2 regions of the Pseudarthrobacter siccitolerans genome follow, and region 2 is predicted to be linked to the other one. Evidence: riboswitches for the same ligand, from Rfam matches in the RefSeq annotation. Region 2 holds a riboswitch; the other holds the start of a gene.

Region 1 (14,910 bases), 1.6 Mb from region 2:
GACCTTCCGGCAGGTGGTCTACGCCGGAAGCTTCGAGGGTTACACCAGTATCGGTATGGGCGTCCGCGCCCGGCTGCCGTTCCGGGTCCTGACACTGGACGGCCCGGGTTCGGGGTCCCGGCTGATAGTGGACGTGGCCCACTTCTGGTGACGATCACTGCACGGCGACAACCGTGCAGCGGTAACCGCAAAAAAGGGTGCCGCACCCCGCTGATCCGGGATGCGGCACCTTTTTCCGTGCGCTTGCTAGGCCCTATTCCGGCACCACCAGGGCCGGGGTGTCCTGCTTCAGGGTCTCGCCGCGGAAAAAGCCGGGGTGCGTGCGGGACATGACGAGCATGACGACGGCGCCCAAGGCCAGGATGCCGATGCCCAGGATGAACACCAGGCCCACGCCGAAGACCTCGGAACCACTGCCGAACTCCGGCGCCAGGCTGTCCACGGCGGTCTGGGCGAACACCACGAACAGGCCCACGCCGCCCACCACCGGGCAAACCAGCCGGAGCACGAAGTGGCGCACGCTGTTGAACAGGCTGTGGCGGAAGTACCAGGTGCAGGCCAGTGCGGTGAGGCCGTAGTAGAAGCAGATCATCAGGCCCAGGGCCAGGATGGTGTCGTTCAGGACGTTTTCGCTGAGCACGTGCATCACCGCGTAGAACCCCGCGGACAGGATGCCGGCCGCGATGGTGGCGTAGCCCGGTGTCGCAAAGCGCTTGCTCACGCGGCTGAACGGTTCCGGCAGCGCCCCGTAGTGGGCCATGGCCAGCAGGCTCCTCGATGGCGACATGAACGTGGACTGCAGGGAAGCCGCGGAGCTGGAGAGCACGGCGAGGGACATCAGGATGGCGAACGGTCCCATGATGGGCGAGGCCAGTGCCGTGAAGATGTTCTCGTGGTTTTCGACGTTGTTCAGGCCGTTGCCGGTATCACCCACGCCGGCGAACATCATGGTGGCGATGCTGACCAGGAGGTAGATGGCCAGGACGATGACAGCCGTCAGGGTGCCGGCCACGCCGGCGGTCTTCTTGCCGTTGGCGGTTTCCTCGTTGACCGTCAGGCAGACGTCCCAGCCCCAGTACACAAAGATGGACAGGGAGATGCCGGCGGCGATCTGGCCGAAGGTTTCGATCTTGGTGACGTCGAACCAGTCCCAGCTGAACGGGATCGCCGTTTCAGACGCGGACCAGTTGGCGAACGCCATGCCCACGAACAGGCCCAGCACCAGCAGCTGGAACCCCACCAGGCCGTACTGCACCACTTTGGTGGTGTGCAGGCCGCGGTAGCTGACCCACACTGCAAGGGCCACGAACACGAAGCAGGTGAGCACGTTCAGCGGCTTGTTGGCTGCGAGGTCAGCCAGTTCGGGTGAACCGGTGAGCTGGGAGAGGAAGAGGTAGAAGAAGTCGACGGCGACCCCGGCCAGGTTGGACAGGACGATGATGTTGGCTGCGAGGAGGCCCCATCCGCCCATCCAGCCCACCCAGGGGCCGAACGCTTTGGTGACCCACGTGAAGGTGGTGCCGCTGTCCGGGGAGTCGGCGTTGAGCTCCCGGTAGGCCAGGGACACCAGGATCATCGGGATGAACCCAATGAGGAAGATGACGGGCAGTTGCAGCCCTGCTTCGTTGACGGTGGGGCCCAGCGCGCTGGTGAGCGTGTAGGCCGGGGCGATGGTGGAAATACCAAGGACGACGACGGCGAGGAGTCCCAGCTGCCCGCCCTTCAGGCCCTTGGGGCTAATGCCGTGGGCGGTGCCGGAGGCATGCCCGCCTGCGGCGGGGGTACCGGTGCGGATGGTTTCTGTCATGACACCACTTTCTGGGAGGCAGCGGGCTGCTGTTGGGTGATGCAGTGGATCCCCCCGCCGCGGGCAAAAAGCTTGCGCGCGTCGATGGCGACAATACGCCGTCCGGGGTAGGCCTCCGCCAGGATCTGCAGGGCCTTGTCGTCCTGGGGGTCGTTGAAGCTGCAGGCGATGACGCCGCCGTTGACCACCACGTGATTGATGTAGCTGTAGTCCACAAAGCCCTCATCGTCCCGCAGGGTTTCGGGGGCGGGGACCTCGATGATCTTCCACTGCCGGCCGGCGGCGTCGGTGGTGCCCCGGAGGAAGTCGATGATTTCCCGGGAGACCTCGAAATCGGGGTGTTCCGGGTTTTCCTGGGAGTGGACCAGGAGCGTGCCGGGCGAGGGGATCGCGGCCACAATATCCACGTGGCCGCGGGTGCCGAACCGCTCCGAGTCCCGGGTCAGGCCGCGCGGCAGCCACACCACATGGGTGGCGCCGATGGTGCGGGCAAGTTCCCGCTCGACGTCGGCCCGGCTGAGGTCCGGATTGCGTCCGGGATCCAGCTGCACGGTTTCCGTCACCAGCACCGTTCCCTGGCCGTCCACCTGGATGCCGCCGCCCTCGTTGACCAGTGCTGACACGATGTGCCGGGCTGCGGAGCGGCCGGCCACCTCGCCGGCGATCAGCGCGTCCTTGTCCCACTGCGCCCAGTCCTGGCCGCCCCAGCCGTTGAACACCCAGTCCACGGCACCGAGCCGGCCGTCGCCGTCCAGGACGAACGTGGGCCCGATGTCGCGCATCCATGCATCATTCAGCGGGGCGGCGAGCACCTCAACGTCAGGGTGCAGGTAGGCGGCGGCCGTGCCGACGTCGTCGGGATCCACCACCATGGTGACCGGCTGGAACTCGACGGCGGCGTTCGCCACGGCAGCCCAGGTGGACCTGGCAGCATGGGCGGCCTCCGCGGATTCGCCGAGCGTGTAGCCGCCAGCCGGGAAAGCCATCCACAGCCGCTCCTGGCGGGCAGTTTCGGCAGGCATCCGCCACTGCCCGGTGCTGGCTGCGGCCTGCTGCAGCGCGGTCATGAGCAGGCCTCTGCGAAGCCGCGCTCGCCGCCCAGGAGTTCGTTCGGGCGGACGGGTTCGGTGAGGCGGGCGTAGGTGTCCGGGCGGCGGGTGGCCAGGAACGGGAACAGGGTCAGCCAGTCCTTCCGCTGGTCCAGGTCGAGGTCGGCCACGAGGACCGCGGACTCGTCCCGCGGCGCTTGGGCAAGGATCCGGCCGTAGGGATCGGAGATGAAGGACGAGCCGTAGAAGTTCAGGGTCCCTTCGCTGCCCCACCGGTTCGGGGCGATCATGAACAGGCCGTTGGCAATGCCGTTGCCCACGATGACCTGCTGCCACAGCGGCTGGGTGTCGAAGTCCGGGTGGTCCGGTTCGGAGCCGATCGCGGTGGGGTAGACCAGGATTTCCGCCCCGCCCAGGGAGTACAGCCGTGCGACCTCGGGGAACCATTCGTCCCAGCAGGTGGGCATTCCCAGCCGGGCGCCGCCAAGTTCCGCGGGAGCGTGGACTTCATAGGCGTCGGCGGCGGCCGGTCCCTGGCGGAAGAACTTGTCCTCGTAGTATCCGGCGGTGACGGGGATGTGGAGCTTGTGCGTCCGGGCCAGGAGCTCTCCTTCAGGGGAGACCAGGATGGCGGTGTTCAAGCCCAGGCCGTCGTCCGTGCCGTCCGGGTCTCCCGCGCGCTGGTACAGGGACGCATGCACGGATACTCCGTGGCGGCGGGCAGCATCGGCGGCGAAACGGAAGGTGGGGCCGGTGAGCAGGTCTTCGGCGGTGTCCGAGGGCCGGGTTCGGGTGGGGCCTTCGGACGGGTCGTTGTGCGGGCGGGTGTCTGCCGGGTAGCGCGAAAGCGTCAACTCCGGCAGGAAGACCACGGAGGCTCCCAGCCGTGCGGCCCGGCCGATGCCCTCGTCCAGTTCGGCCTCGACGGCGGCGCTGTCCGCTTGCCACCGGTGCTGGACCACGCCGACGCGCAGGGAGGGCCGGGCGGACGGCGTTGTCCGGGCCAGGGAAGCGGGTGCGCCGAGGCAGGAAATTTCAATCATGTTTGCTACTCCAGTGAGACGACGGTCACTAAATGAATGACGTTCATTTAGTATGAGGTGCGACGGGCGCGGATGCAAGGGGAAATATGAATCACGTTCTTTTATGTCGGCTGATGGGGAGTTAGTAAGCTCACTGAGAAATTGCCGTACGCCCCTCTGTTGCTCGATGAAGGGCTGGTAGCGTCGGGATTACTGGACCAATCGAGGAGGATGCATGAAAGCTTCACCGACACTGACCAACAACCTGCAGGCTGTGCTCGCGGACCTGATCGAACTGCACATCCAGGGCAAGCAGGCCCACTGGAACATCGTGGGAACCAACTTCCGTGACCTTCACCTGCAGTTGGATGAGATCGTGGACGCCGCCCGCCAGTTTGCCGATGATGCTGCCGAGCGGATGCGGGCACTGCACGCCCTGCCGGACGGGCGCAGTTCCACCGTGGCTGAATCCACCAGCCTCGCTCCTTTTCCCGAGGGCCTCATCAGTACCAAGGACGCCATCGAGCGCATTGTTGCCGCCCTTGAGGCTGCGGTAGGCACCATGCGCAAGGTCCATGACGAGGTGGACGAGGAGGATCCCACGACGGCGGACCTCCTGCACGAGTTCATTGCCAAACTCGAGCAGTTCGCATGGATGGTCAATGCCGAGACCATGAAGGCCACCGCGAGCGTCACCGCCCCGGACGCGCAGTAGCCCGTTCCGGCGCACGTAGCTATCCAGCGCCCGGCTCCGGACTTCCTGTCCGGACCCGGGCGCTGCGTTTTGCCGGGAAGTATTCAGGCGGCGTGCTGCCTTATCCGGCCTTGGGCACTTGCCGCAGGACGACGGCGGCAAGTACTGCCGCCGTCGCCATCAGCACCAGCCCGATCGCCGCAGTGACGTGCACACCCGAGTCGAAGGCTGAGCCGGCGGCCTGCCGGACGGCATCCGCCAGGGGAGCAGGCAGTCCCGCTGCCAGGTCCATGGCTCCGGCCAGAGTCTCGCCGGCATGGGCGGTGCCCTGGCCGCCGGCAGCTTCCGCGACGCCGGCCGGCAGATGCAGGTTGTGCTGGTAGGAGGCCGTGAGGATCGAGCCCAGCACCGCGGTGCCCAGCAGGGCGCCCACCTCGTACCCCGTCTCAGAGATAGCCGATGCCGCACCGGATTTTTCCGCCGGCACGCTGCCCAGGATGAGGTCATTGGAGATGGTCTCCGCCGTCCCCACGCCCAGCGCCAGGACCAGCAGCGCTGCGAGCAGGAGCGCCGGCCCGTTGGAATGGCTCCCGAAAGTCACCAGGCTGTACCCGCCGGCGCTCATGCCGAGTCCGGCTGCCACCACAAAGCCGGGACGGACCTTGCGGACCAGGGGCACCACCGCCAGGCCTGCCGCCACGGTAGCCAGCAGCGCCGGAATCATGGCCATTCCTGCGGCCGAAGGGGACATGCCTTCGAGGAGTTGCAGGTGCTGGGCCAGGAAGAGGATAAAGCCGTTGAAGGAGAACAGGGCAAGGACGTTCGCCGTGATGGCCGTGCTGAACACCCGGTTTTGGAACAGGGACATGTCCAGCAAGGGGCTGTCCAGCCGCTGTTGCCGGCGGACGAACGCGGCGCCCATGGCCAGTCCGAAGGCTATGCTTCCCAGGGCCAGGGGTGCCGGTCCCTTGGTGGCGTATTCCTTGATGCCGTAGACCACCGGCACCATGGTCAGCAGCGAGAGCAGGATACTCGGCGCGTCCACCCTGCCCGGCGAGGGGTCCCGGGATTCCGGAATGAACGCCGGGCCGAAAGCCAGCAGCGGCAACATGATGGGCACCGCCACCAGGAGCACCGCTCCCCACCAAAATTGTTCCACGAGCCACCCGCCGAAGATCGGCCCGAGGGCCGCGCCGCCGGAAAACCCGGCCGCCCAGATGGCGATTGCCAGCCGGCGGCGGTTGGGGTCCGGGAAGATGTTGCGGATCAGGGACAGTGTGGAGGGCATCAGCATCGCGCCGAAGAAACCCAGGGCGGCCCGGCCCGCTATCAGCCAGCCGGCAGTGGGGGCGAATGCCGTTGCGGCTGACACTGCCGCGAAGCCGATGCTGCCGATGATCAGGAGCCGGCGCCGTCCGATCCGGTCGCCCAGGCTCCCCATGGCAACGAGCAGTCCCGCCAGCACCAGCGGGTAGGCGTCCACGATCCACAGAAGTTCCACGCCGGAGGTGCCTAGGGCCCGGGCAATCGCCGGCAGGGCAAACGTCAGGGCTGTGTTGTCGACGGCGACGAGCAGGACCGGGAACATCAGCAGTCCCAGGGCAAGCCAGTCGCGCCAGGTGCCCCGGGTTAAATCAGGGTGGCGGGCTGCCGGGGCCTTCAGTGTGGTTCGGTCCTGCTGCGGGGTGGAGAAAGCGGTCATCCAATTAACTATACCGTCCAGACGGTACAGTTAAGAAACGGGATCCGGACAATGCATGATTGGAACCATGGCCAGAAAACCCGTTGCGCGAGATGCAGTCCTCGATGCCTTTGAAGAACTCCTGATCGACGTGGGGGAGCGCGCCGCCACCCTGGACGCGGTGGCGAAACGGGCAGGTGTCTCCAAAGGCGGGCTGCTGTACCACTTCCCCAACAAGGAGGCGCTGATCGCGGCGACCCTTGAGCGGCTGGACCGCCTGGCGGGGGAGGATCTGGGCGTCATGGAATCCGCGCCCGAAGGCGCGGCGGCCTATTTCATCCGGTCATCGCTCTGGTCCGACACCCCCATGGACAGGTCCTTCGTGGCCGCCACGCGCCTCGCTGAAGTGGCCCACGAGGAGGCCCGCCGCCGCTTCGCCGCCATCCAGCGGCAATGGCTGGAGCTCATCGGCAGGGATGTGGGCCCGGCAATGGCAAAGGCCGTGCTGTACATGGGGGACGGGCTGTACTTCAACGCCATGTGGGAGAGCGGGCCGTCCGGAAAGGCCGGCAACCGGCAGGCCGAGGTGGACGAACTCCTGGCCGCCGTCGAGCGGCTCAGGGGCTAGCAGCCATTTGCTCCACGGCTGGCGGCATAGGAGAATTGGTCAATGTACGGGCCGCCTCCGGGCTCCCGTGACAACCCAAATGAATAGCCTTTGATCTGCGGCGGGAGAGTTCTGCCAGAAGGTACAAGCAGGCGCCGTAGGAGCAATACCTCCCCAGGAATCTCACAGGCCCATGTACCGCCGCGGCGAGGCACCTCTGGAAAGCAGCACGCTGTCCGCCCCGGTATCCGGTCCCGGATACTTGGACTGCCGTGCTCACCGACGGTGCAAGCGGGGCCGGCGAAAGCAGGCACCGCGGAAACTCTCAGGTCCAGTTACAGAGCGGGGAGGACCCGAATCGATGTGGCGTACCCTTCGCCGCCTTAGTTATGGAGTTCCTCGTGACTGTTTCTCCGGCCCCCGCCTCCCCGGCCCCCGTCGCTCCGGCCGCCACTGCGCCGGCTGCCACCTTTGTTGACCGTCACATTGGCGCCCGCCGCCAGGCTGACGTCGACACCATGCTCAAAGCCGTGGGCTACGACACCGTGGACGCACTGGTTGACACCGCGGTGCCCAAGGACATCCGCCAGGATTCGGCACTGGAACTGGCTGGCGCCCTGAGCGAGGTGGAGGCGCTCGCCGAACTTCGCAGGCTGGCCGCGAAGAACAAGACCGCGGTGCAGATGATTGGCCAGGGTTATTACGACACGGTGACGCCGCCGGTGATCCGCCGCAACATCCTTGAGGGTCCGGCCTGGTACACCGCCTACACGCCCTACCAGCCCGAGATCTCCCAGGGCCGCCTCGAAGCGCTGCTGAACTTCCAGACCATGGTCCAGGACCTCGTTGGCCTGCCCATCGCCAACGCCTCCCTGCTGGACGAAGCCACGGCAGTGGCCGAGGCCGTGCTGATGATGCGCCGGGCGAACAAGAACAAAGAGGCGCACGACGGCAAGACGGTGCTGGATGCCGACTGCCTGCCGCAGACCATTGCCATCGTCAAGGGCCGCGCCGAGGCGCTGGGCTTCGAGGTGGAGGTCGCTGACCTCACCCAAGGCCTTCCCGACGGCGTCATCAACGGCGTGGTGCTCCAGCAGCCCGGCGCCTCCGGCCGGGTATTCGACCACAGCGCAGTGATTGCCAACGCCAAGGAGCGCGGCGCACTTGTCACCGTCGCCGCGGACCTCCTCGCGCTGACCCTCATCACTCCTCCGGGCGAGCAGGGCGCGGACATCGCCGTCGGATCGGCGCAGCGCTTCGGCGTCCCGCTGTTCTACGGCGGCCCGCACGCAGCCTACATGGCCGTGCAGAAAGGCCTGGAACGCTCCATGCCCGGCCGACTGGTGGGTGTCTCCAAGGACTCCGCGGGCGTCCCGGCCTACCGCCTTGCCCTGCAGACCCGCGAGCAGCACATCCGCCGCGAGAAGGCCACCTCCAACATCTGCACGGCCCAGGCGCTCCTGGCCATCGTGGCCTCAATGTACGCCGTGTACCATGGCCCCGAGGGCCTGAAGGCTATCGCCCGGTCCGCCCACGCCCATGCCGCGACGCTCGCCACCTCCCTGAAGGCCGCCGGCTTCGACGTCCTGCACACCAGCTTCTTCGACACCGTCACGGTCTCCGTTCCGGGCAAGGCCGCAGGCATCGTCGCAGGCGCTGAGGCCCGGGGCATCAACCTGCGCAGCATCGACGCGGACACGGTGGGCTTCTCCACCGATGAAACCACGACGCCGACCATTGTCGACGCCGTCCTTGAAGCCTTTGGTGCCCGGCTGGCCGAGGTTACGGACGCGTTTGGCCTGGACGCCGCCGTCGAGCGTTCCTCCGACTTCCTGCAGCACCCGGTGTTCAACACCCACCGGTCCGAAACGCAGCTGCTGCGCTACATCAGGAAGCTCAGCGACCGCGACCTGGCGCTGGACCGCACCATGATCCCGCTGGGTTCCTGCACCATGAAGCTGAACGCGACGGCCGAAATGGAAGCCATCTCCTGGCCCGAGTTCGCGTCCATCCACCCGTTCGCCCCGGATTCCCAGACCGAAGGCTGGCGCGAGCTGATTGCGGACCTGGAAGCCCAGCTGACCGAGATCACCGGGTACGACCAGGTGTCCATCCAGCCCAACGCCGGCTCACAGGGCGAACTCGCCGGCCTGCTGGCCATCCGCGGCTACCACCACTCCCGGGGAGACCAGCAGCGCAACGTCTGCCTGATCCCGGCTTCGGCCCACGGCACCAATGCTGCCTCGGCTGTCCTTGCGGGCATGAAGGTTGTTGTGGTAGCCACGGCTGCTGACGGCACCATCGACCACGCCGACCTCTACGCCAAGATCGAGGCCAACAAGGATGCCCTGTCCTGCATTATGATCACTTACCCGTCCACGCACGGCGTGTACGACGCCGACGTGCGCGAAGTCTGCGACGCGATCCACGCCGCAGGCGGACAGGTTTACATTGACGGCGCCAACCTCAACGCCCTCGTTGGCCTGGCCCAGCCGGGCAAGTTCGGCGGCGACGTGTCCCACCTGAACCTCCACAAGACGTTCTGCATCCCGCACGGCGGCGGCGGACCCGGCGTCGGCCCCGTTGCTGCCAAGGCGCACCTGGCCCCGTTCATGCCCGGAAACGCGGCCACCTGGACCGAAGGCAACGACGTCCCGATCTCCGCGTCCAAGTACGGCTCCGCCGGCGTGCTGCCCATTTCCTGGGCCTACGTGAAGCTGATGGGTGGCCAGGGACTTACCGAAGCAACCAAGTCTGCCCTGCTCGCCGCGAACTACATCGCCGCCCGCCTGAACGACTTCTTCCCGGTCCTGTACACGGGAGAAGGCGGCCTGGTGGCGCACGAGTGCATCCTGGACCTGCGCGAGCTGACGGCCAAGACGGGTGTCACCGCCGAGGACGTGGCCAAGCGCCTCATCGACTACGGCTTTCACGCTCCCACCCTGGCGTTCCCCGTTGCGGGGACCCTGATGGTGGAGCCCACCGAGTCCGAGGACCTCGGCGAGATGGACCGCTTCATCGAGGCCATGATCTCCATCCGCGCCGAAATTGACCAGGTGGCGCACGGTGAGTTCTCCGTGACTGACAGCCCGCTGCGCAATGCCCCGCACACCGCGGCGGCCGTCATCAGCAGCGACTGGGACCGCGCCTACCCGCGCGAGCAGGCCGTGTTCCCGGTGAAGTCGCTCAAGCAGGACAAGTACTTCCCGCCGGTTGGGCGCATCGACGGCGCGGCCGGCGACCGGAACCTGATCTGCTCCTGCCCGCCGCTTTCCGAGTTCGAGAACTGAGGGCCCGGGCCATGACTGAGAAGTACACCGCTCTTTACGAGGAGCACAAGAAGCTGGGAGCCTCCTTTACCGACTTCGGCGGCCGGCAGATGCCCCTGAAGTACAGCTCCGAGCTCGCCGAGCACCACGCCGTCCGCAAGAGCGCCGGGCTGTTCGACCTGTCCCACATGGGCGAGGTCTGGGTGACCGGCCCGGATGCGGCGGCGTTCCTGGATTATGCCCTCGTGGGAAAGATTTCCGCCATGCCGGTGGGCAAGGCAAAATACTCCCTCATCTGCAACGAGGCCGGTGGCATCATCGACGACCTCATCACGTACCGCCAGCCCACAGCTGCCGACGGCACCGACGTTTTCCTTGTGGTTCCTAACGCGGGCAATGCCGGAGTGGTGGCTGCTGCCCTGGCCGGGCGGGCTGAAGGATTTGATGCCCAGGTCGACGACGCCTCCGCAGCCACCTCCCTGATCGCGGTCCAGGGCCCGAAAGCGCAGGAGCTGCTGCTCCGCCTGGTCCCCGCCGCCCAGCACGGCCTGGTGACCGAGCTGAAGTACTACGCCGCAGTGGAGGTTCCGATCCTCGTCGGCGGTACCGGACTGGACCTGCTGCTCGCCCGCACCGGCTACACCGGCGAGGACGGGTTCGAGATCTTTGTGTCCGACGACCACGCCGTCGGCCTGTGGCAGGCGCTCGTCGCCATCGCGGACGACGGGGAGCTGACGCCCGCGGGCCTCGCCTGCCGCGACTCCCTCCGGCTCGAAGCGGGGATGCCCCTCTACGGGAACGAGCTCTCCCTGGAGGGTGACCCGTTCGCAGCAGGCCTGGGACCCGTCGTCGCACTGTCCAAGGAAGGCGACTTCGTGGGCAAGGCCGCACTGGCCGCCAAAAAGGAAGCAGGCGCCGGCAGCACCACCGGGCGCAGGCTCGTGGGGCTCAAGGGATTGGGCCGCCGCGCCGGCCGCGCCCACTACCCGGTCCTCAAGGATGGCAACGTCGTCGGCGAAGTCACTTCCGGCCAGCCCTCGCCCACCCTTGGCTATCCCGTGGCCATGGCCTACGTCGACGTTGAGCTCACCGGACCCGGCACGGCACTGGACATCGATCTCCGCGGCAAAGCAGAGCCCTTCGAAGTCGTCGACCTCCCGTTCTACAAGCGCACCAGGTAGTTTCCGGTTTTTGGTTGCGTCCGGTCCCAGCGGACCGGACTTTTCACGCGTGCTGCTCCTTCGTCGCTTTGACGCACGCTTTCGAAAAGCCCGGCTCCGCCGGGCCCTCAAGGTCACGTCACCACCTCGGTGGTTGAGCCTGTCGAAACCTTCGGGTTGCGTCCGGGCCCGTCGGGTTCGGCCTCCTCTGCGTGCTCGGTCGCGAAGACGCCCGCTGCGCGGACGTGACGCTCCCTTAGACGCACGCTGCCGGAGGCCGCACCCGAAGGGGCCCGCAAAGCTCACCACCCCCGGTGGTTGAGCCTGTCGAGACCCGAGGGGTGCGTCCGGGCCCGCCGGACGGGACTTTTCACGCGTGCTGCTCCTTCGTCGCTTTGACGCACGCTTTCGAAAAGCCCGGCTCCGCCGGGCCCTCAAGGTCAGGTCACCTGCGAGCATGGGGCCACGCCGTCCGGGTTCCCTGGCCGAGCTTGCGAGGTCAGGGAGACGGTGGGGAGTACGCGGAGGAATTCGGCCACCCACCACCAACCCAGCCACAAAGATTTGCACCACAGTTTCAAGAAGCAAAGGAAAAACACATGGCTAAAGTTGCCGCTGAATTGCAGTACTCCGACGAGCACGAGTGGGTGGCCCGGGAGGATGGAAACCTGGTTTCGATCGGGATTTCCGCTGTCGCAACGGATGCGTTGGGCGACATTGTGTACGTGGACCTGCCCGAGGTGGGCTCTGCTGTGACGGCGGGGGAGACCTGTGGCGAGGTGGAATCCACGAAGTCTGTTTCTGATTTGTATTCGCCCGTGACGGGTGAGGTGGTGGAGATCAATACTGGAGTTGTGGATGATCCCGCCCTGATCAACAACGATCCGTACGGAGCCGGCTGGCTCTTCAAGGTAGCTGCCGAATCCGAAGGGCCCCTGCTGTCCGCTCAGGACTACGCGTCCAAAAACGGCGGGGACCTGTAGAACCTTTGCTGTCGGTTCTACAGGTTCAACCACCGGTGATTGAGACTGTCGAAACTCTCGGCAAGCCCAACCACCGACCCCCTTTTAGTTAGGAACTGACCATGGCTGTTGGTGTCTTTGATCTCTTTTCCATCGGGATCGGGCCTTCGAGCTCGCATACGGTGGGGCCGATGCGGGCTGCCGCTGTCTTCGCCGAGGAGCTGAAGTCCACCGGAGCCCTGGACCGGGTGGCGTCGCTGCGGGTTGACCTGTACGGCTCGCTCGCGGCGACCGGCCACGGGCACGGCACCATGACCGCCATCCTGCTGGGGCTGGAGGGCTTCCATCCGGAGCTGATCCTGCCGGAGGAGGTGGAGGAGCGGCTGGCAACGATTGCCGAGACCGGGATCCTGCAGCTGGCCGGTGCCGTGCCCCTGCCGTATGGGGTGAAGGATATGGTGCTGCGGCCGCTGACCATCCTGCCGCGGCACACCAACGGCATGGCCTTCACTATCTTTGATGCCGAGGACGAGATCCTTCACACAGCAACGTTCTTTTCGGTGGGCGGCGGGTTTATCGTCCGGGAGGGCGAGGAGGACGCGGCACAGCAGCAGCTGGAGGAATCCAAGAAGGAACTGCCACTGCCCTTCCGCACAGCGGCGGAACTCCTGGGCCGCTGCCAGAGCAAGGGCCTCTCGATCGCCGACATCATGCTGGTCAACGAGAAGGCCTCCCGCTCGGAGGAGGACATCCGCGAAGGCCTGCTGCACATCTACTCGGTGATGGAGGGCTGTGTGCAGACCAGCCTGAAGCGCGACGGCGTGCTGCCCGGGGGGCTGAAGGTCCGCCGTCGGGCGCCGGACTGGTACGACCGGCTGAAGAAGGAAAGCTCACGGCCGGACGCTGAGGGCCAGGACCAGGAGTTCCATGACCCGAAGTATTGGCAGGAGTGGGTTAACTTGATTGCCCTGGCGGTGAATGAGGAGAACGCGTCGGGCGGCCGGGTGGTCACCGCACCCACGAACGGGGCCGCGGGGATTATTCCGGCGGTGCTGTACTACGCGCTGCACTTTGCCCCGGGGATGGAGAACGCCAGCCAGGAGGACCGCGACGACGTGGTGGTCAGGTTCCTGCTCGCTGCCGGCGCCGTCGGGGTGCTGTACAAGGAGCAGGCGTCCATTTCCGGTGCTGAGGTGGGCTGCCAGGGCGAGGTGGGCTCGGCGTCGTCCATGGCCGCGGCAGGCCTGGCCGAGGTGATGGGCGGAACCCCTGCCCAGGTGGAGAACGCCGCGGAGATCGCGATGGAGCACAACCTGGGCCTGACGTGCGATCCGATCGGCGGGCTGGTGCAGGTGCCCTGCATCGAACGGAACGCGATCGCTGCGGCGAAGGCGATCAACGCGGCGAAGATGGCCCTCTGGGGCGACGGCTCCCACCGGGTCTCGCTCGATGAAGTGATCGTGACCATGCGCGAAACCGGCAAGGACATGAGCTCCAAATACAAGGAAACGGCCATGGGCGGCCTCGCCGTCAACGTAGCTGTGTGCTAGCGGCGGCCTTAGCCCAGGCCGCGGTGACGGGCCCGGTCAGTTGTTGAGGGCAACCCACCAGTTCAGCGTGCCGGCGAACACCAGCCAGGACACGTACGGCAGCAGAAGCAGGCCTGCCATGCGGCTGATGGGGCCGAAGGACAGTACCGCCACCGCGACGGCGGCGATCAAGGCAACGATGATGGCCAGCGCCAACCACAGAGCAGCTCCGCCGATAGCGGGATAAAGCCCGAAGAATACCGGGGTCCACGCAAGGTTCAGAGCCAATTGGATTCCGTAAACCTTCAAAGCGCGCGGGGTCCCCGGGGCATGCTTCCGCCAAACCAGCCAGGCGGATACGGCCATCGCCGTGTACAGAAATGTCCAGACCGGGCCGAAGATCCAGTTGGGCGGCGACCAGGGAGCCTTGTCCGCAGTGGCATACCAGCCGTTCACGCTGTTGAACGTGGCCAGTGACCCGAGACCCGCAACGACGAACGACGCTGCCAGGAAGCCAGCCAACACCAGGACCTGCCTGCCGGTGCCCGGCCGTTCCGCATCCTTGGTCCGGGCTGGTTTCACTTCTCCGGGATACGGCTGCATGCCTCAACCCTTGCCAGGACCCTTGCTGGAGTCAAGGCAACAGGCCCGTCCGCAGCAGCGGCAAAAGGGCGCCGGCCCCACCCCGCTGAAAAGGCCCCGCGCCGGCAGGCTTTAGACTTGAGGCTGCATGTCCGCACGCAGCCACGAGTACAGAACCGCGCACAACCCCCGATTGGACACGGCCCCCTTGCGAGAATTCACTGCACGTTTTGCCACCGACGAGGAAATTGAAAACTGGGACAAGCACGTCACGGCCAATCCCAATGGCGGCAACATGCTGCAGTCCGCCGCCTACGCGTCGGTGAAGAACGGCACTGGCTGGAGGGTCCGGTTCCTGGTACTGGAAAGCCCCGGCTCAGCCAGCTACAACCTGGTGCTGGAGAAGACGTTCCCGCTCCTGGGCCGGCTCTGGTACCTTATCAAGGGCCCTGACCTCGCAGCAGCCGGAGACCTCAGCGGGGCACTCGAAGCCTGCGCAGCGTTCGCCCGGGACAGGAAGCTCAACGTCTTCACCATCAAGATCGAAC
Region 2 (14,910 bases):
TCCTTAGGTTCGTGTTTGAAAGTGTTGGGGCGTTCGCTCAAAACGTGCAGTAAGTGATGGGGCGTTCGCTCAAAACGTGCGGTAAGTGATGGCGCGTTCGCTCAAAACGTGCGGTAAGTGATGGGGCGTTCGCTCAAAACGTGCGGTAAGTGATGGGGCGTTCGCTCAAAACGTGCGGTAAGTGATGGAGCGTTCGGATAACGCGCGAAGGGTGAGCGAGCCTCGAGGGCCGGCGGAGCCGGGCTTTTCGAAAGCGTGCGTCAAAGCGACGAAGGAGCAGCACGCGTGAAAAGTCCGGTCTGCCGGTCCGAAGCCGACCCGAAGCCTATTTGGTGCGCTTGTAGAACGGGAGGTCGACGACTTCGAAGGGCTCTGCCTTGCCGCGGAGGTCGATGTCCAGGGCGGTGCCGGGTTCTGAGTGTTCGACGTCGACATAGGCCAGGGCGATCGGGTAACCGAGGGTCGGGCTCGGCTGGCCGGAGGTCACCTCGCCTACAGCGTTGCCGTCCTTGAGGACCGGGTAGTGGCTGCGTCCGGCGCGGCGGCCCAGGCCCTTGAGGCCCACGAGCTTGCGGCCGGAGGTGGAACCGGCGCCCAATTCCTTGAGCTCGGCAAGCACTGCCTTGCCCACGAAGTCCGATTCCTTCTTGAGCGAGACAACCGGGCCCAGGCCAGCGGCGTAGGGGTTGCCCGAGCGGGAAAGCTCGTTGCCGTAGAGCGGCATGCCCGCTTCGAGGCGGAGCGAGTCGCGGCACGCGAGCCCGGCGGGAATGAGCCCGTGATCAGAACCAACTTCCAGCAGGGCCTCCCACAGGCCGGCAGCATCCTCGTTGGGAATGTAGATCTCGAAGCCGTCTTCGCCGGTGTAACCGGTGCGGGCCAGCAGCAGTTCCTGCCCGTTTATCTCCACCTCGACAGCCGCGTAGTACTTCAGCTCGGTCACCAGCACATGCTGTTCGGCGGGGACCAGCGTCAGGAGGATGGCTTCGGCGTTCGGTCCCTGGACTGCGATGAGGGAGGTCTCAGCGGACACGTCTTCCACGCGGACGTCGAAGTTGGCGGCCCGTTCGGCCAATGCGGCGGCAACCACCGCAGCGTTGCCGGCGTTAGGGACCACGAGGTACTTCTGTTCGCCCCGGCGGTAGGAGATGAGGTCGTCGATGATGCCGCCGTCTTCCTGGCAGATCAGCGAGTATTTGGCCTTGCCCACGGCCACGGCGGACAGCTTGCCGGCAAGGGCATAGTCCAGGAAAGCTCCGGCGTCGGGGCCAGTGACCCAGACTTCGCCCATGTGGGAGAGGTCGAACAGGCCGGCAGCGTTGCGGACGGCGTGATGTTCGGCCAGTTCGGAGCTGTACTTCAGCGGCATCTGCCAGCCACCGAAGTCGGTGAAGGAAGCGCCGGCAATTTTGTGCTGCTCGTACAGCGCGGTGTAGTTCTCAGTCATCGGAAGTCCTTAGTTTTCGAACTCGGTGAGCGGCGGGCAGGAGCAGACCAGGTTGCGGTCCCCTGCTGCGCCGTCGATGCGGCCGACCGGCGGGAAGTACTTGTCCTGCCGCAGCGAGGAAACGGGGAAGGCGGCCTGCTCGCGCGGGTACATCTGGTTCCAGTCGGAGGAAACGACGGCGGCTGCCGTGTGGGGTGCATTCCGCAGCGGGGAGTTCTCCACGGCGAAGTCGCCGGCGGCCACCTGGTCGATTTCCCGGCGGATGGTGATCATGGCTTCGATGAAGCGGTCGATCTCCGCGAGGTCCTCGGACTCGGTGGGCTCCACCATGAGGGTGCCCGCGACCGGGAAGGACAGCGTGGGGGCGTGGAAGCCGAAGTCGATCAGGCGCTTGGCTACGTCCTCGGCGGTGACGCCGGTCTTGGCCGTCAGTTCGCGCAGGTCCAGGATGCACTCGTGCGCAACCAGACCGCTCTCGCCGGTGTAGAGGACCGGGAAGTGCTCGTCCAGCCGGGCCGCAACGTAGTTTGCCGCGAGCAGAGCTGACTTGGTGGCTTCGGTGAGTCCCTGGCCGCCCATCAGCTTCACGTACGCCCACGAGATCGGCAGCACGCCGGCGGAACCGAAGCGTGAAGCAGATATCGCAACCCCGTGCCCGGCCTCGTGCGCGGCCTTGTTGGCATCGCTCGGCATGAACGGCGCGAGGTGTGCCTTAGCAGCAACCGGTCCGACGCCCGGTCCCCCACCACCGTGCGGGATGCAGAAGGTCTTGTGCAGGTTCAGGTGGGACACGTCGCCGCCGAACTTGCCCGGCTGGGCGAGGCCAACGAGGGCGTTCAGGTTCGCGCCGTCAACGTACACCTGGCCGCCGGCTGCGTGGGTGGCGCCGCACACCTCGCGGACGTCGGAATCGTACACACCGTGGGTGGAGGGGTACGTGATCATGATGGCCGAGAGGACGTCCTTGTGGGCCTCGATCTTGGCCTGCAGGTCGGCGTGGTCAATCGTGCCGTCGGCAGCGGTAGCCACCACAACAACCTTCATGCCCGCGAGGACAGCCGAAGCGGCGTTGGTGCCGTGCGCCGAAGCCGGGATCAGGCAGACGTTGCGCTGCTGGTCACCGCGGGAGTGGTGGTAGCCGCGGATTGCCAGCAGGCCGGCGAGCTCGCCCTGCGAGCCGGCATTGGGCTGGATGGACACCTGGTCGTAGCCGGTGATTTCGGCAAGGTCGGATTCGAGTCCGGAAATGAGTTCACGCCAGCCGGCAGTCTGGGAATCCGGCGCGAACGGATGGATGGACGCGAATTCCGGCCAGGAGATGGCTTCCATCTCGGCGGTGGCGTTGAGCTTCATAGTGCAGGAGCCCAGCGGGATCATTGTGCGGTCCAGCGCCAGGTCGCGGTCCGAGAGGCGGCGGATGTAGCGCAGGAGCTGGGTTTCGGAGCGGTGGGTGTTGAATACCGGGTGCTGCAGGTAGGTGGAGGTGCGCAGTACCGTCTCGGGCAGCTCGAACCCGGCGGCCTCCACAACGGGACCGGCGCCAAAGGCGACGACCACTGCGGAGAGGACCTCCGGCGTCGTGGTTTCATCGACTGACACGCCAACTGTGTCCGCATCGATGAGGCGCAGGTTGATGCCGCGGGCTTCGGCGGCGGTGATCACCTTGGCGGCCTTGCCGGGTACGCGGACAGTGATGGTGTCGAAGAAGGTGTCGGACACCAGTTCGCGGCCGGCGATCTTCAGCGTAGCGGCGAGGGCGCGGGCGTTGTTGTGGACGGTTTCGGCGATCGCCTTCAGCCCGTCAGGGCCGTGGTAAACGGCGTAGAAGGACGAGACGATGGCCAGCAGTGCCTGCGCGGTGCAGATGTTGGACGTGGCCTTCTCTCGGCGGATGTGCTGCTCGCGGGTCTGGAGGGCAAGCCGGTAGGCGGGGACGCCGGCGTTGTCCTTGGAAACGCCCACGATGCGGCCGGGAAGGGTCCGTTCCATGCCGTCGCGGACGGCCATGTAGGCGGCGTGCGGTCCCCCAAAGAACAACGGCACGCCAAAACGCTGGGTGGAGCCGACGGCGATGTCCGCGCCCTGCTCGCCCGGCGGCGTGATCAGGGTGAGCGCCAGGAGGTCGGCGGCGACGGTGACCAGGGCACCCCGGTCCTTGGCTTCGGCGATGACGGCCGACTGGTCCCAGACCCGGCCGGAGACGCCCGGCTGCTGGAGGACCACACCGTTGACGTCGCCGTCGGGCAGTCCGTTGGTGAGGTCGGCGATTTCCACCTCGAAGCCCAGTGCTTCGGCGCGGCCCAGCACAATGGCGATGGTCTGCGGGAGGAGGTCGGCGTCGAGGACGGTCTTGCCGTCCTTCGCCGTCTTGTTCTTGTTGGCGCGGCGCATCAGGAGCACGGCTTCGGCGACGGCGGTGGCTTCGTCCAGGAGGGAGGCATTGGCCACCGGGAGCGCGGTGAGGTCCTGGACCATGGTCTGGAAGTTGAGCAGCGCCTCGAGCCGGCCCTGCGAGATTTCGGGCTGGTAGGGGGTGTAGGCGGTGTACCAGGCGGGGGCTTCGAGGATGTTGCGGCGGATCACCGGCGGGGTCACGGTGTCGTAGTAGCCCTGGCCGATCATCTGCACGGCCATCTTGTTCTTGCCCGCCAGCTTGCGGAGCTCGGCGAGGACCTGGACTTCGCTCAGGGCGTTCTCGAGGGTGAGGGGCTTGTCCTGGCGGATGGAATCGGGGACCGCGCTGTCGACCAGGCCGTCAAGGTTGTCGTAGCCGACGGCCTTAAGCATGGTGTCGATGTCCGACTGGCGGCGCGCGCCGATATGGCGGTCTGCGAAGGTGCTGGGGGACGATTGAACCGTCATAAGAGGAACTCCATAATTCAGGTGGCGCCTAAGCACCACGTTGATTCGGGTTCCTCCCCGCTCTGTATTGGACCTGAGAGTTTTGCGTTGCCCTGCCGTTTCGCAGGACGCCACTTGCACCGTCGGTGAGCCCGGTTGCCCGGACTGCTTTCCAGAGTTGCCTTGCCGCGGCGGTACGTGGGCCTGAGAGATTCCTGGGGAGGATTTGCTCCTACGGCGCCTGCAGAACGTACCGGCAGGACTCTCCCGCCGCAGATCATAAGCATGTGCCACTGGTGGGTGACACGGCTCACACCTTACAGGGTTGGGTGGCTGGATGCAAAATTACCGTCCGATAGGTCTGAAATCCTACCCGCACCCGGGATGCTTCATTCGCGGACGGACGACGGCGCGCCGTGCCGCCGGCGCCGTCTCACCAAAGTGCCGCGAGGCTCCGCCCCCTCCTGTGCCTGCGCTCCTCGGGCCTGAGACAATGGCCGAATGGAAATCGCACTGGGACTTCTGGTTCTCGTCGCGGTGGTCTGCGCCGGAAGCGCGTTGAGCCGGAAACTCAACATTTCGGTTCCGCTGCTGCTGGTGCTGGCGGGTGTGATCGGTTCCTTCCTCCCGTTCGTTCCGGACATTGAACTGAACCCGGAAGTGGTCCTGGTGGGACTGTTGCCGCCGCTGCTGTATGCCGCGGCGCTGCGGACTTCCCTGTTCGATTTCCGCTCCAACCGCCGGGCCATTGGACTGCTCTCGGTTGGTTACGTCATCTTCGGGACCATCACGGTGGGCCTGGTGGTCTGGTGGCTGTTCCCGGAGATTCCGCTGGCCGCCGCATTCGCCTTGGGTGCGGTCCTGGCACCGCCGGATGCCGTGGCTGCTACCTCCATCGCCCGGAAGGTGGGGATGCCGCGCAGGATTGTCACCATCCTGGAGGGCGAATCACTGGTCAATGACGCCACGGCATTGATTTGCCTCCGGGCCGCCATCGCCGCCATCGCGGGGTCCGTGTCCGCGGCGGAGATCGCCGGGGACTTCCTGCTCGCCGTGGGCGGCGGGCTGGTGGTGGGCATCGCCGCTGCCTACGTCCTGACTATGCTTCGCAAGCGCATCCGGAACGTCGCGATCAACACCTCCACGTCCCTGGTGGCCCCCTTGGTGGCATACCTCCCGGCGGAAGCGATCCACGCTTCGGGCGTCCTCGCCGTCGTCGTTACAGGGCTCGTGATGGGCACCAAAGCGCCTTCGATGCCCAACGGTGCCGCCCGGCTGAGCCAGCGCAGCAACTGGAACACCGTGCAGTTCCTGCTCGAGAACTCGGTTTTCCTGCTGATCGGGCTGCAGGTGCGGACGATCGTCGAGGGCGTCCAGGACGATTCCCTTGGTGCCGCAAGGATCTGGGCGGGTTGCGCTGTGATTCTGCTGGCGGTGCTGGTGCTCCGGCCGGTGTGGGTGTTCCCGGCGACGTACCTGCCCCGCCTGATTCCGGCCGTGCGGCGCAGCGATCCGTCGCCGCCCTGGCAGTTCCCGGCGATCGTTTCCTGGGCCGGGATGCGGGGGGTGGTCACCCTCGCGGCGGTGCTGGTGCTGCCCGAGGACCTGGAGCACCGTTCGGTGCTGATCCTCGCTGCCCTCGTGGTGGTCGGCGGCACGCTGACGCTGCAGGGCTTCACCCTCCCGGCGCTGGTCCGCGTCCTCAGGGTGCAGGGCCCGGACCAGCGCGAGGATGCGCTGAACAAGGCATCGCTGATGCAGCTCGCCACCGCCGCCGGGGTGGCCCGGCTGCAGGAACTGCGGACGGACGACGATCCGCCGGAGGTGGTGGCCATGCTGAAACGGCGCACCCAGGAGCGCGGGCTGGCGGCCTGGGAACGACTGGGGCGGCCCTCGGCGGAAACAGCGACGCCCAGCGAACGCTACGCCAGGCTGCGGCTTGCCATGCTGGAGGCGGAACGGGCCAAAGTGCTGGATCTGCGGCGCGGCGGCGAGTACGCCCAGGAGGTCCTCAGTGACGTCCTGGAGCGGCTGGACGTTGAGGAATCCATGCTGGATGCGGCGCTGGACGAGGTGGACACGTTCGGCGAGGGCGGCGGCGAAGGAATTGCCAGGCCCGGCGGAGTGTGCGGCCACCTCGAGTCGGCCCGGCCCCGAGAGGTCCCCCAGGATCCCTTCTGCGCGGACTGCCGCTTGGAAGGTACGACGCCGGTACACCTGCGGATGTGCCTGGGCTGCGGCAAAGTCGGATGCTGTGATTCCTCGCCCGCAACCCATGCATCCAGGCACTTTGCCGCCACCGGCCACCCGGTGATGCGGAGCATCGAGCCGGGCGAGGACTGGCTCTGGTGCTACCAGGACGACCTGCTGGGCTGACAGCCTGTTGGCATGGTTCAGGTGAGCGGACGACGACGGCGGAACGTCCCGCCGTCGTCCGCTGGATTGCCTTGGCCATCCCCGGCGGCCGTGAATTAGCCCTTTTCCTCTTCCAGGGCGAGATCCTTCAGGTGGCGGCGCAAACTCGTTGCAACCCTCCCAATGGCTTCAAGGTCTTCCGGGGCAAGGGCATCGACAAAGAACCGGCGTACCAGCCGGAGATGCGGCGCTGAGGAAGCACGGAAAGTCCGGGCCCCGTCCTCGGTCAATTCCACCTCGGCGCCACGGCTGTCGTTACCCGATTTATGCCGTCGGATGAGGCCCCTGTTTTCCATCCGCCCCAGGTGATGGGACAGGCGGCTTCGTTCCCACCCAATCCCCTCGGCCAGTACTGAGGAACGCAACTTGTGCTCCGGGGCCTCGCTGAGGGCCAGGAGCACGGCATAGTCGCCGGGGGACACACCGGACGTGGACTGCAGACCCGCCGCCAAAGCCTGGCGCATCGCCTCGGCCGTCTCGATGTACTCGCGCCACACGGCCAGTTCGTTCGGAGTGGGACTCTGCCGGGCGCCCTTGCTGCTGTGCTCCATGACCACCTTTTTCTACTTGACATGTCAACCCTACGGGTTGATGATTGACACGTCAATTAAGTAATTGACACATCAATTAGAGGACGGGCCCAGTGAGCGAAGTGATTTTTGGTTTGGATACCTTTGGCGACGTCCCCACGGATGATGCGGGTGGACCGGTAAGCCATGCTCGTGCCATCCGGCAACTGGTGGATGAGGCCGTTCTTGCCGATCAGTTGGGCGTGGACGCCTTCCTGGTCGGTGAGCATCACCGACCGGAATACTCGGTGTCGGCCCCGGAGACAGTCCTGGCCGGCATGGCCAGCCGCACCTCACGCATTCGCCTTGGGTCCGGGGTGACCGTGCTCAGTTCCGACGATCCTGTCCGGGTATTCCAGCGCTTCGCCACCGTGGATGCGCTCTCCAACGGCCGTGCCGAGGTCATTCTGGGGCGGGGTTCCTTCACGGAGTCTTTTCCGCTCTTCGGTTATGACCTCAAAGACTACGACGTGCTCTTTGAGCAGAAGATCGAACTGTTCGCGCAGCTTCTTGATGAGAAGCCCGTGACGTGGCGGGGCACGGTGCGTGCGCCGCTCGTTGAGGCGGATGTCTACCCCAAGACCGAGGGTGGCCTGAAAACGTGGGTGGGCGTTGGCGGCACACCCCAGTCGGTGGTCCGCACGGCCAAATACGGGTTCCCCCTGATGCTCGCCATCATCGGCGGACAGCCGGAGAGGTTCAAGCCGTTCATCGACCTTTACAAGCGGGCAGCCGCAGAGTTCAACACAACGGCCTGGCCGGTAGGCATGCACTCCCCCGGGTTCATCGCCGACACCGATGGCGAAGCCAAAGAGATCTTCTGGCCCCACTACAAGGTGGTCCGTGACCGCATCGGAGCACTCCGCGGCTGGCCCCCCGTCCGGCGCGAAGAATTTGAGGCCGAAATCCAGCACGGCTCGATGTACATCGGCTCGCCCGAGACGGTCGCCCGGAGAATCGCAGGTGCGGTGGCATCACTGGACGTCGGCCGCTTCGACCTCATCTTCACCTCGGGAGCGCAGCCGATCAGCGCACGCCTCAAAGCCGTGGAACTCTACGGAAGCAAAGTGGTGCCGATGGTCCGCGACATACTCGCCGCCGGCGGCAGCACTGGGGCAGCCGCATGACCCCCTCCGCCCCGATCAAGCCCTCCCAACCCGAAGGAAGAACATCGTGAACATCACCCTCTGGATCATCACCGCAATCCTCGCCCTAGCTTTCCTGGCGGCAGGAACCATGAAAATCGCCCAGCCGAAGGCGAAGCTTGCGGCCGCCGGCCAAGGGTGGGTGGAGGACTTCTCGGACGCCACGGTCAAGCGCATCGGCGCCCTCGAGATCCTCGCCGCCCTGGGCCTCATCCTTCCGGCCCTCTTTGGCATAGCCACCGTGCTGGTGCCGGCTGCCGCCGTCGGGCTCGTCCTGCTCATGGCAGGCGCGGCCATCACCCACGGCCGGCGCCACGAGACGCCGAATGTCGTTATCAACGTGGTCCTGGCCATCCTTGCCGCGGGGGTGGCTATCGCCCGGTTTGGCCCCTTCGGCTTCTAAGCGGCTCGAGCCTGCCCTGGATGCCCGACGGCGGGACGTCCCGCCGTCGTCATCCCCAGCTGGGTGACCCCCGTCTGGGTGACAGGAGGCTAGCCTCCGGGCAGCTGGATCACGCCGAGCTGCTGCATCAGCCCGAGGTCGTCCCGGTCCGACCAGTGCTCCACGATCTTTCCGTTGTGGATCCGATGGATTGCCACTGCGGTCTCCCGCAGTTGGGCGCCTGTGGGAGGGAGCGGCCCGGGGAGTTCGCCCTCGTGCCTGCCGGTGGCGGTCAGCCTGGTGACCACCCTGTCCCCTTCAGCGACCTGGTCCTCGATTTCATGGGTGCCGGGGGTCGCCGTCGAGAAGATGCGGAACGCCTGCTTCAGCCCTTCGCGGCCTGCCGGCAAGCCGGGGAATGGCGGGTGGTGGTCAAGATAGTCCTCAGCCACCAGCTCATCCATGGCATCAATATTCCCGGCGTCGATCTCGGCATAAAAGCGCCGCACGAGCTTTTTGTTGTCGTCAGTATCCACGGCCCGGCCTTCCATTTGTACACGGAATTTGTACTCGGACCGGATCAGCTGCTGCAGTTCAAGCGTGCCGTGGAGGGCCATTCTAAGCCCGCTTGGTGACCTCGGGAAGAAGTCAGGAGACGCCGGCGAGGACCTCGTCGATCCGGGCCAGGAGGCCGGGCCAGCCGTTGCCCATGCCCTCGATGGCCTGCTTACCCATCGGCGTATCGAGGCGGAAGCCGGCGTGTTCGTGGTGAAGGACGGTGCCGCCATCGACGGGCTCTAGGCGCCAGGTGATGGTGGTGTCCAGGTTGCCCTCGGAGAACAGGAAGGTGATGGACTTGCCGGGGTCCACGGTGAGGACTTCGCATTGCTGCTGGCCCCACGCGCCCATATCCAGGGTGAAGCGGTGGCCGACCACGGGGGCGATATCCCCCGGCGCCCACCAGCGGGCCAGGAGTTCGGGGGTGGTCAGCGCAGCCCACACGGCGTCCGCGGGGTGCGGGAAGCGGCGTTCGAGCCTGATGGCGTTCTCGGTCATAAGGGTTTCTCCTCGTCCAGAAGGTCGGCCAGCGCGTCGAGGCGCCGGTTCCAGTAGTGCTCAAAGTGCTTCACCCAGCCGCCGATCTCTTCGAGACCCGCGGGCTGGAGGTGGTACAGCCTGTTGCGGCCGTGCCGTTCTTCCCGGACCAGCCCGGCCTCGCGGAGGACGGCCAGGTGTTCGGACGCTGCCGAGCGGCTGAGCTCGAGCAGGCCGGTGAGTTCGCCCGCCGTCCTGGGACCCTGGCGGAGCTCGTCGAGGATGACGCGCCTTGCCGGGTTGGAGACAGCACCGAACACATCAGGAAGCACAGGACAAGGATATGTCGGAATTTTCCGACGCATCAATGTCCGGTCCCGTGGTTGAGCAAGCACTAAGCACTACTGGGGGGCTTCCGCTGCAAACGCTTGCAGCTGCCGCCTTTATTTCTTACGCACGTGCCTAACGGCCGGGCACAAAATTGGTTCCGCGGAAGGTATTGTCCTGCAAACGTTTGCATGCAAGAGTGGTCTGCATCACCTCCCAATCCTGCTTTCAAAGGAGAGAGCTATGCACGCACTCGACTGGATCGTTTTGTCCGGATACTTCCTTGTGATGGTGGGGATCGGCTGGTGGTCCCGGCGGAGGGTCCACAACGCGGCCGATTTCTTTACTGCCGGCGGCAAGATGCCGTGGTGGCTTGCCGGCATTTCGCATCACATGTCTGGCTACTCCGCCGCCGTCTTCGTCGGGTACGCAGCGCTCGCCTACACAACCGGATTTGCCGTCTACGTCTGGTGGGCGCTGAGCATCACGGTGGCCTGCGTAGTGGGATCATTCCTGTTCGCGCCACGGTGGCCACGGCTGCGTCAGCGACTGGGCATCATCTCGCCGCTGGAGTATCTCACCACCCGCTACAATCTCCCCGCCCAGCAGGTTCTGGCATGGTCGGGCACCGCGTTGAAGGTCTTTGATGTTGCCGCAAAATGGGCAGCCAGTGCCATCCTGCTCGAAACGTTCGCCGGAGTACCCCTGCCTGTCGGGATCGTCCTGGTGGGCGGCGTGACCATGGTTTACTCCACTATTGGCGGCCTCTGGGCAGACGCACTGACCGACTTTGGCCAGTTTGTCATTCAGTTCGTGGCGGCCATCGCCCTGCTGGTTGCCACGATGGCGAAGCTCGGCGGCATATCCTCAATCTTCGGTATGTGGGAGCAGCTGCCGCCTTCCCATTCCGCACCGTTCGGCGGAACCCTGACCATGGGATTCTTCCTGGCGTACATCGTCATCAGCACGGTTTCCTACAACGGAGGCACTTGGAACCTGGCCCAGCGGTTCATCGCCGCACCCACCGGATCTTCGGCCCGGAAGTCGACCCTCCTCTCGGGCGGACTCTACCTGGTGTGGCCGCTGGTCCTGTTCTTCCCCATGTGGGCAGCCCCGTTGCTTGTGCCCAATTTGGCGCAGCCGGAGCAGTCCTACGCGCTGGTGGCTCAGATGTTGCTGCCTGCGGGTCTGGTCGGGCTGGTTCTGGCCGGCATGTTCTCGCACACCATGGCCATGACATCATCGGACGCAAATGCAATCTCCGCAGTGATCACGCGTGACATTATTCCGGCGCTGCGGGGGTCTAGGCAGCCGCTTGCCTCGAAGACCGAACTGGCGGCAGGCCGTCTCTCCACGTTCCTGTTCATCGGACTTTCGATGGTGATCGCCCTGTCCGCGAATTCCTTCGGCGGCGTCCTGGGCCTTCTGATCCTGTGGTTCGGCGCCCTGGTGGGACCGATCGCCATTCCGATGCTGCTGGGCATGCTTCCCCCATTCAAGCGCTGCGGCCCGTCAGCTGCGCTGTTCTCGTGGGCCGCCGGTTTGATCGTGTTCGCTGTCAACAAGTACGTACTCACAGCGCAAATGGCCTCGCTGGGTGACCTTTCCCAGGCTGTTTCCGTCGCTGCTCCGATTCTCGCCTCCATCGTGGTCTACTGCCTCATGGGTGTCATTCGGCCATGGCGCAACGAGGAATCGGATGCCCTGGTCGATTCCCTCAGCGTCGATGCTCCAGAGGATGTGGACCAGGCGACGATCGCGGCCGGTGCCCGGGCATGACAGCAACGAAACCCGGTCCTAGCGGCGCTGTGCGCGGCATGACAGCATCCGGCTTTTCTCCCCGCGACCACCTGCAGGAAGCCATCCTTCCCTGGTGGGACAGCAACGGCGCGGACGATCTTCACGGCGGCGTCATGACCTGCTTTTCCAACGCAGGCGTTCTGCAGTCCACTGATAAGTACACGTGGTCGCAAGGACGCTGGGCGTGGCTGTGCGCGGAGATCGGCGCCGATGCGCGTCAGGGCATCCTGGAAGTCGACGACGAAAAGTGGTCCAGGCGGGCGGTTCAAACTGCCGAGTTTGTCCGGACGCACGCCGTGCTGGAGGGCGGATTCACCGCCTTCCGCACAGACCGGACCGGCACCGCCCTGCCGTCGGGCCCCTTTGGGGAAGTCGCAACCAGCGTCTTTGCCGATCTGTTCGCAGTCCTTGGCTTTGCAGGCGCAGCGAAAGTGCCCGGATATCCGGAGCCGGAAAAATCGCAGGCCGCGGCCACCGCTGACGAAATTCTGGCCAGCGCGCTGGCGAGAATCAAGTCTCGGAATGCCATGTCTGCCCCCTATCCTGTCCGGTCAGGTTTCAGCGACCTCGCCGCCCCCATGACCCTGCTCCACGCTGGATCCGAGCTCTTCCGGTCAACAGGCTCACCAGCTGCCCGGAGCGCCGTGTCCTACGCGCTTGGCCAGTTGCTTGAGGGTCAAGGCAGGGAACCGATGCTGCAGGAAACCCAGTGGTGGGAGTTCAGGCCGGACTCCGCCGGGGACACCGGCTCCCTCCTGGCAAGGCACAGGACACCGGGACACCTCTTGGAGTGCCTGTGGATGCTGATCCACAGCCAGGAGGCGGTGGGCGGTTCCGCATCAGCCCTCCCCGAGTGGCTTCCCGGGCTTGCGCTGCGAGCGCTGGAGCTCGGCTGGGATCAAGAGCACGGAGGGCTTTTCCGATACGTAGACAAGGACGGCGGCATGCCATCCGGGTCCCTTTTCCGCGGCGACCCCTATGAGGACCTCGTGCAATCCACCTGGAGCACCAAGTTGTGGTGGGTGCATGCGGAGGCCATGTATGCCACGAAGCTGCTCGCCCGGCACTACGGCGGTTACGGCTTCGAAGACTGGAATTCGAAGGTCACTGACTACACCCTTGCAACCTTCCCGGATCCGCACCGGAATGAATGGACACAAATCCGGGACAGACAGGGAGCGCCACTCGACAAGGTGGTGGCACTCCCGGTCAAGGATCCGTTCCACATCGCACGGACGGCGGTATTTCTCAATCGACTCGAAAAGGATGATTCACATGCAGCACAGTGACCTCGACGTCAGTCCGGCGCAACACGGGACACTCGCGGTCCGCGCCTACCCAACTAAAGAGGAACTCGGCAAGGCGGCCGGGGAGCATGCTGCCCTCGTCATCGCTGATGCTATTGCCGTCAACGGCACGGCCAGGGTCATGTTCGCCGCGGCGCCGAGCCAGGAAGCCACCCTGGCCACGCTCGTCGCGGAGCCCGGCGTCGACTGGTCACGCGTGGAGTGCTTCCACATGGACGACTACGTGGGGCTCCACCCGGATGCACCGCAGGGCTTCGGCAACTGGCTGCAGCGGCTGGTCTTCGATTCGGTCAGCCCCAAAGACTTCCACCGCATCAATACAGCGGGTGACGCGGCCCAGGGAGCGGAGGACTACGCCCGCATCATGGGCTCCGCGCCGTTCGATCTTGTGCTGTGCGGCCTTGGGGTCAACGGCCATCTGGCCTTCAATGACCCGCCGGCAGACTTCCACGACCAGAAAGCAGCCCGGGTGATTGCGTTGGATGATGTCTCGCGCCAGCAGCAGGTGGACGAGGGGCATTTCGAAGGGCTGGAAGACGTTCCCACGCAGGCCGTCACCGTGACCATCCCGCGTTTGCTTAACGCGGCAGTGATCATTGCCTCCGTGCCGGGGCAGGCGAAGAAGCAGGCAGTTGCAGATACCCTCGGCAAGCCCATCACGGGAGAACACCCCGGCACCATCCTTCGCACCCATCCCGAGTCGTCCCTCTACCTCGACAAGGAGTCTGATCCGCGATGAGTGACCCAGCAGATCTGGGCGCCGACTACCTGGCCCGCATCACCTCGCTCCTGGAACGCATCCATGCCGAGGAGCAGACTTCCATCGCGAAAGCGGCGTCGGTCCTCGCCGAACAGATAGCCGCGGACCGCCTCATCCACATCTACGGACCCGGCGGCCATTCCAACCTCGCCAGCCAGGAAGTGTTCTTCCGTGCGGGAGGCCTGATGCACATCTCGGCGATCCTCGACGAGGGGACCATGCTCACCGGCGGAGCGCTGCGCTCAATGGCGATGGAACGGACGCCCGGCTATGGTCGCATCGTGATCGAAAACGCGGGCCTTGTGCCCGGCGACGTGCTGATCCTGGTGAACGCGTACGGAATCAATACCGCCTTGATCGACGCCGCACTGACAGCCAGCACGCTGGGTGTCAGGACTATCGGCGTCTCCTCCCGGGAGCACGCCGAAAAGAGCGCAGCCGACCATCCCGCGCGGCACCCCTCAGGATCGAACCTGCACGACGTCGTCGACCTTCACATCGACACGAAAGTGCCGATCGGCGACGCCGTCGTGGAATTGCCCGGCGTCAGCGAAAAAGTCGGCGCTGTGTCCACCTTTGCCAACGCCTACACCCTCAATTGGCTCGTGCAATGCACCATCAGGGAACTGCGGGAGCGGAACATCGAGCCGCCCATCTGGCGGTCCGGCAACGCCCCCGGTGGCGACGAGGCAAACAGGAAGTTCCTGGACCGGTTCAAGGGTCGGGTGCATTCCTTATGACAAGGCAGTCCATCAAGGGCCGCGATGCCAGCCGCGGGGACGTTCTCACTGTTCATTTCGAAGACGGTTACATCGCCGCCGTCGAACGCAAACACGATCCGAACGCCTCGGACTTGCCGGTGCTGGCATCGGGTTTCGTCGA

What was found. A riboswitch is a leader RNA that binds a small molecule or an ion and turns the genes downstream of it on or off. The one in region 2 is predicted to bind glycine.
Region 1: another riboswitch for glycine. It lies ahead of gcvP (aminomethyl-transferring glycine dehydrogenase); the one in region 2 lies ahead of gcvP (aminomethyl-transferring glycine dehydrogenase).

What each region holds. Positions count from the first base shown of each region.
Region 1 is NZ_JAUSXB010000001.1:3,658,358-3,673,267, forward strand. Features, by position in the region: gene QFZ36_RS17090 (AMIN-like domain-containing (lipo)protein) at 1-151, shown strand, start outside; gene QFZ36_RS17095 (APC family permease) at 254-1,807, opposite strand; gene QFZ36_RS17100 (agmatine deiminase family protein) at 1,804-2,829, opposite strand; gene QFZ36_RS17105 (nitrilase-related carbon-nitrogen hydrolase) at 2,871-3,899, opposite strand; gene QFZ36_RS17110 (Dps family protein) at 4,114-4,593, shown strand; gene QFZ36_RS17115 (MFS transporter) at 4,694-6,274, opposite strand; gene QFZ36_RS17120 (TetR/AcrR family transcriptional regulator) at 6,342-6,881, shown strand; glycine riboswitch at 6,973-7,071, shown strand; glycine riboswitch at 7,073-7,211, shown strand; gene gcvP (aminomethyl-transferring glycine dehydrogenase) at 7,250-10,150, shown strand; gene gcvT (glycine cleavage system aminomethyltransferase GcvT) at 10,162-11,310, shown strand; gene gcvH (glycine cleavage system protein GcvH) at 11,889-12,272, shown strand; gene QFZ36_RS17140 (L-serine ammonia-lyase) at 12,374-13,801, shown strand; gene QFZ36_RS17145 (TspO/MBR family protein) at 13,838-14,383, opposite strand; gene QFZ36_RS17150 (lipid II:glycine glycyltransferase FemX) at 14,511-14,910, shown strand, end outside.
Region 2 is NZ_JAUSXB010000001.1:2,057,856-2,072,765, forward strand. Features, by position in the region: gene gcvT (glycine cleavage system aminomethyltransferase GcvT) at 326-1,447, opposite strand; gene gcvP (aminomethyl-transferring glycine dehydrogenase) at 1,457-4,309, opposite strand; glycine riboswitch at 4,362-4,469, opposite strand; glycine riboswitch at 4,471-4,568, opposite strand; gene QFZ36_RS09695 (Na+/H+ antiporter) at 4,790-6,664, shown strand; gene QFZ36_RS09700 (MarR family winged helix-turn-helix transcriptional regulator) at 6,760-7,254, opposite strand; gene QFZ36_RS09705 (LLM class flavin-dependent oxidoreductase) at 7,347-8,399, shown strand; gene QFZ36_RS09710 (DoxX family protein) at 8,446-8,820, shown strand; gene QFZ36_RS09715 (ester cyclase) at 8,910-9,416, opposite strand; gene QFZ36_RS09720 (SRPBCC family protein) at 9,448-9,855, opposite strand; gene QFZ36_RS09725 (ArsR/SmtB family transcription factor) at 9,852-10,166, opposite strand; gene QFZ36_RS09730 (sodium:solute symporter family protein) at 10,405-11,940, shown strand; gene QFZ36_RS09735 (AGE family epimerase/isomerase) at 11,979-13,250, shown strand; gene QFZ36_RS09740 (6-phosphogluconolactonase) at 13,237-14,007, shown strand; gene QFZ36_RS09745 (SIS domain-containing protein) at 14,004-14,768, shown strand; gene QFZ36_RS09750 (N-acetylglucosamine-6-phosphate deacetylase) at 14,765-14,910, shown strand, end outside.